Granulimonas faecalis: one gene and its partner. The protein of the gene in region 2 binds, or shares a complex with, the protein of the main gene of each other region. Links are inferred from orthologs where the notes say so. Each region holds a gene or a part of one and is shown on either strand. Other genes may lie near its edges.

Region 1 (2,794 bases), 550 kb from region 2 along the record:
CGACGTGCCCGGCGACCCCGAGGACTACGTCCACCGCATCGGCCGCACCGGCCGCGCCGGGGAGTTTGGCTGGGCCCTCACCTTCGTGACGCCCGACGACGTGGACGACATGCTGGCCACCGAGGCCCTCATGGGCCGCACCGTGCCCGCCTTCGAGCGCACCAAGGGCCTGGACCTGGGCACCACGCCGCCCGAGCTGGACCCCGACCGCGTGCCGGCCAAGGTGAGGAACCTGCCCGCCTCCGGCAAGCACCGCAAGAGCCGCACGAAGGCCGCCGCCGCAAAGGCCGTGGCGCGCCAGGCCAAGCGCGACAAGGGCCCCCGGCCCTCCCACGGCAAGCCCAAGGCAAAGGCCGGCGAGCGCGAAACCGGCAAGAAGACCAAAGACGCCACGGCCAAGAGCCCTACGGCCCCTGGCGAGAGGGGCAACCGCAGCAGCAACGCCAAGCGCCAGGGAGCTTCGACCAAGGGCCGTGGCAGCCAGGGCCGCGGCGACAGCAGCCGCGGCAACGGGCGCCCCGGCTCTCGCAAGCGCAGCGGATCATCTCAGCGCGAGAGCGGATCCGGCCAAGGCTGGCAGAGCTACAACGGCCCGCGCCCCTCTAAACCCGCCCGCAAGAAGGGTCGCCGCCCCGGCGATCTGGGCGGAAAGACCCGCTCCAAGAGCGGGCGTCGCTAGGAGCTGCGAGCAAACCCGCTTTGTGCCCCCTCGACCCATGCCAGGGAAGCCTCTGGCATGGGTTTTTCCTTATCGGTGCTACGCAAGCCCGTGCCAGAGCGCTCCTTGGCATGGGTTCTCGCCGCTTGGCACCACTAAAACCCATGCCGCAGGGCCAGCTGGCATGGGCTTCTCCCCGCACAAGCCCCAAAACCCATGCCAGAGGCCCCCGCGGCATGCCCTATCCCCGGAGAATGACGCAGGATGGCACAATGAAGGGACTTCCCAGCCGCCAGCCTGCCGAGGAGCCCCTATGGACCAGCTCTCCCCCTTCTGCACCTGCACCGACCAGGTCTGCCCTTATCACCCGTCAAACCACGACCGGGGCTGTGCTCCCTGCATCGCCAAGAACCTTGCCGAGCACGAGATTCCCAGCTGTCTGTGGAACCTTGTCGACACCGCCAAGGGCCAGCCGTCCTACTCCATCCGGGCCTTCGCCGAGCTCGTGGTGGAGAAGGACCTCCGCTGACATCCACCAAAAAAGGGGCGCGGTCCAAACTCGAACCACGCCCCTTGGACCACCGCGCCCGCTACTCGAACCAGATCACCGGCTCCCCAACCTTCACGGGGCCGGGCCCGCGCTTGCGCATGGTCATGCCGGCGGGCGCCTCCAGGACCACCACCATGACGGTGGGGTCGTAGCCGGCGGCGCGCACGGCGTCGGCGTCCATGGTCACCACGGTCTGGCCGGCCGTCACGGCGTCGCCCTGGGCGGCCGCGACCTCAAAGCCCACGCCCTCGAGGTCCACGGTGTCGATGCCGCCGTGGACCATGACCGAGAGGTCCCCGGCCTCCACGCCGAACGCGTGCCCCGTGGGGAACAGCGCCGAGAGGGTGCCGTCCACGGGCGCCGCGAGCGGGCCGCCCACGGGCACGATCGCCACGCCGTCGCCCATGGTCTTCTCGGCGAAGACCGGGTCGGCCACCGACTCGATGGCCACGAGCTCGCCGTCGGCCGGCGAGAGGACGCGGGGCCCCTCGGGCGCCTTCTGCGCCTTGCCGGCCCCCTTGAACATGCGGTCGAACAGTCCCATGAACCTCTCCTTCCTCAAGCCTCCCACGCAGGGCGGCCCTCAAACTGTCTAGCCGTTGTTGATGCGCCAGCTCGCAAAGGCGCACAGGGCCGCGAGCACAACCACCACGATGGCGCCCGACACCTCGGCCGCCTTGGCGCCCCACGGACGCTCCTTGCGCCAGCGGGCGCGCTCTTTGGCCGTAGGTCTCCAAACACGCCACAGGAGCAAGACGATGCCGGCCAGCCCCGCCACGTTCTGCATGAGCATCTCAGCGCAGAGCAGCCCCACGAGGTTGGCCGCCGTGTAGCCTCCGCCGCCGTCGGCGTAATGCTTGTGGGCCAGATGGAGCAGGTAGGCCACGAGCGGTTGGATGCAGGCGGCAAGAAAGCTCACCGCAAAGGCGGGGCTTCAGGCGAAAAGGTCCTGCAGGCTGGCGATGCCGGCCGCATCGAAGTTGAGCGAGCCCGAGACGGCCATCCCGGCAAAGGGGCTCACAACGAGCAGCGCTTCCACGACGAGGAACATGCGACGGGAGCCCCTCCCGACCAGACGCGCCGCGCGTCACGGGAGCCGCGACGCCTTCGGCCTGCTCCCGAGACTCGCGGCGCTCGGGGTCGAGGCGCGTCCCGCGGCTGGCGGCCTGGGCGCGGTTTTTCTTGGCCATGGGCGAGGCTCCTTTCTGGGGCCGACGGCGGCCACGGGAGCCGGCGAGGCGAGCAACGCCCCGCCGGCCCAAACGATTATGAACTATATAAACTTACGAGAGCTCGGGCCAGAATCCTTGTTGGCCTCGATGAGGTCGTCCGGGACGTCCTTGGCCACCTTGGCCGAGGGGATGGTGGCCGAGGGGGTGAGGGCCTGCCAGAGCTTCTGGTAGCTGCCCTCGGCCCAGGCCTGGACCACGGGCTTCTCCACGGAGACCTGCTGCTCCATCATGCCCTTCTGGAACTGCGGGATCTGACCCTGGCAGATCTTCTCGTAGCCGTTCCTACCCACGACGCAGGGCACCCCCACCATGGCGGTGGGGTCGAAGTTCGAGATGGCGCCGTCGTTGGGGACG
Region 2 (2,867 bases):
GCTGTTGAGGGTGTTGGAGGTGCCGTCGCCGGTCTTGGCGAGCACGTACATGGAGGTGGTGGCCGTGTAGGTGTTGGGCAGGAAGCCGTAGCTCACCACCGCGCACACGAGCGCGCACACCACCGGCAGCGCTATGACCAGCCTCAGGTGCTTCTTGAGGAGTGCGAACAGTTCCAGGAGGGTCATGGGCCCCTCGTCCTTTCCTTGGGTGCAGATACCTTTGCGTGAATGTGTCTAACCATTCATGCTGGGGGCAATGATAGCACCCCCCCCCATCGCGTTTATGACCGATGAGGTGATAGGAGGCCGGTCCCCTCTCGTATTCCTGTCTGAAGTCCGTGGTATATAATGTATGGATTTCTACCTGCAGTTTTACATCAGGTACCGAGTCTGGGTGTAAACAAGGCACCTTGATTGTTCTGTGGCGCCAGCGCAAAGCCTTCATATCCTTTTAGGACGCTCACCGTTGCAATAATATCCCTCTGGTTTTAGAGGGTAGTTTTGTGGGAAGTTTTCTTACAATTAAAGGGCAGTTTTGGTGGAATGGGCTGCCGGGCCAAGGTGGCTGCGGCACAGAAAAAGGCCCCCGTCCCTGGTGGGGACGGGGGCCTTCGATGCGCCTGTCAGGCAGTTATGAGGGGCTCGGGGCTACTTGGCGGCCTCGGCCAGGGCGTCCTTGACCTCCTCGGCGGTCTTGAGCCTCATGACCTTCTCGGCCAGGGCGTCGGCCTCGGCCTTGGTCCACTCGGAGATGGTCTTGCGGGTCTTGAGCACGGAGGGGGCGCTCACGGAGTACTCGCCCAGACCAAAGCTGATGAGCATGGGGATCAGCAGCGGGTCGGCCGCGGCCTCGCCGCACATGCCCACCATGATGCCGGCCTCGTTGCCGCACTCCACGATGCGCTTGATGGAGCGGAGCACCGCGGGGTTGTAGACGCTGTAGAGGTAGGCGATGGCGTCGTTGCCGCGGTCGGCGCACATGGTGTAGCCGATGAGGTCGTTGGTGCCGATGGAGAAGAAGTCGCACTCGGCGGCGAGGTCGTCGGCGATGAGGGAGGCCGCGGGGGTCTCGATCATGGTGCCGACCTCGATGTCGGGGTTGTACTTCACGCCCTCGGCGTCGAGCTCCTTCTTGCACTCCTCCACGAGCTCCTTGACCGAGCGAATCTCCTCGAGGCAGGTCACCAGGGGCACCATGATCTTGATGTCACCGAAGGCGCTGGCGCGCAGGAGGGCCCGGAGCTGCACCTTGTACTGCTCGGGGTTGGACAGGCAGTAGCGGACGGCACGGTACCCCATGAAGGGGTTCTCCTCCTTCTTGAGGTCCAGGTACGGGATCTCCTTGTCGCCGCCCACGTCGAGGGTGCGGATGATGACCGGCTGGTCCTTCATCTTCAGGGCCACCTTCTGGTAGGCCTTGAACTGGTCCTCCTCGCTGGGGAGCTCCTTGGCGTCCATGAACAGGAACTCGGAGCGGAACAGGCCCACGCCCTCGGCGTCGTGCTCGATGGCGCCGGTGGCGTCGTCGGGGTTGCCGATGTTGGCCACGAGCAGCACGCGGTCGCCGTCGGCGGTCTCGGTGGGCTTGCCACGGTAGGCGTTGAGGGCGGCCTTGGCCTCGGCGGCCTTGGCAGCCTCGGCGCGGAAGCCCTCGAGGGCCTCCTCGTCCGGGTTCACGAAGACCTCGCCCTTGGTGCCGTCCACCACCACGGTGTCGCCGTTGCGGCAGATGGTGCAGGCGTTGGGCACGGAGAGGACCGCGGGAATCTCCAAGGCGCGGGCGATGATGGCGGAGTGGGAGGTGCGGCCGCCGGTCTCGGTGACGATGCCGGCCACGTTCTCCTTGTCGATGTCCGCCGTCATGGACGGGGTGAGGTCGTGCACCACGACGATGGAGCCGGCAGGCAGCACGGAGAGGTCCACGACCTCCTTGCCCAGCAGGTTAGCCAGAAGGCCCACGCGGATGTCCTGCACGTCGGCGGCGCGCTCGCGCATCATGGGGTCGTCCATGCCGGCGAACATGCCGTAGAACATGTCGCAGACCTCGTCCACGGCCTGCTCGGCGCTCATGCCGGTGTTGATGCGGTTGTTGATCTCGTCGATCATGAACGGGTCGCGGGCCATGTTGATGTGGCCGATCATGATCTGCGACTCCTCCTCGCCCACCGTGACCGCCATGCGGTCGGCCTGGGCCTGGGTGCGGTCGCAGAAGGCCTCGAGGGCGCCGTTGTAGCGCTCGCGCTCGGCGGCGGGGTCGTTATGGGCCGTGGGGGTGTAGCTGAGGTCCGGCTCAACGGCCACCTGGGCCTGGCCGATACCGATGCCGTCGGAGCCGTTGACTCCCTGGAACATTGGTTCCTCCTTCTCGCCGCCCCGGGGCGGCTCTCTCTCGGATGAAAAAGGGGGCGCGGCGCTTGGGTCCAAGCGGTCGCGCCCCCCGAGGTGAAACAGGGCTATGGGCTCTTGGAAGCCCGAGGGGCCTTAAGAGCTACTCGCCGAGGCCGCTCTCCACGAGCTCCACGGCGGCCTTGAGGGCGTCGGCCTCGTCGGATCCCTCGCACACGATCTCGATCTCGGTGCCGGCACCGAGGCCGCCGGCCATGATGGCCATGGGCGACTTGCCGTTGATCTCCTTGCCGTTGCCCTTGATGGTGACGTTGGAGCTGAACTTGCCCATGGTGGAGGCGAAGAGGCCGGCGGGGCGCATGTGGAGGCCGGTGGGGTTGATGATGGTGACGGTCTGAGAAACCATGTTCCTTCTCCTTTTAATAAAGGCTTGCTTACCTGCCCCTTTGAGGGCTCCAGGAAGGGGCACCCCTCCCCGTTTTACCGAGTTGATTGTACCAGCGAGCTTAAAACTGTCTGCG

The links. Proteins that work in one complex are often made in the same cells at the same time.
Region 1: the proteins of ptsP (region 2) and OR600_RS01155 are in contact, whole or in part, in an NMR structure (PDB 2MP0), measured with the Escherichia coli proteins. The link is inferred for Granulimonas faecalis from one-to-one orthologs.

What each region holds. Positions count from the first base shown.
Region 1 is NZ_BQKC01000001.1:248,595-251,388, reverse strand. It holds OR600_RS01155 (PTS sugar transporter subunit IIA), read right to left. Parts: upstream 1,753-2,794; coding sequence 1,249-1,752; downstream 1-1,248. Other genes in the region: OR600_RS01150 (hypothetical protein), read right to left, coding at 1,801-2,127; OR600_RS01160 (DUF6485 family protein), read left to right, coding at 972-1,187; OR600_RS01165 (DEAD/DEAH box helicase), read left to right, coding at 1-679. UniProt on the Escherichia coli protein: The phosphoenolpyruvate-dependent sugar phosphotransferase system (sugar PTS), a major carbohydrate active transport system, catalyzes the phosphorylation of incoming sugar substrates concomitantly with their translocation across the cell membrane.
Region 2 is NZ_BQKC01000001.1:797,570-800,436, reverse strand. It holds ptsP (phosphoenolpyruvate--protein phosphotransferase), read right to left. Parts: upstream 2,353-2,867; coding sequence 649-2,352; downstream 1-648. Other genes in the region: OR600_RS03620 (HPr family phosphocarrier protein), read right to left, coding at 2,489-2,752; OR600_RS03630 (YveK family protein), read right to left, coding at 1-186. UniProt on the Escherichia coli protein: General (non sugar-specific) component of the phosphoenolpyruvate-dependent sugar phosphotransferase system (sugar PTS).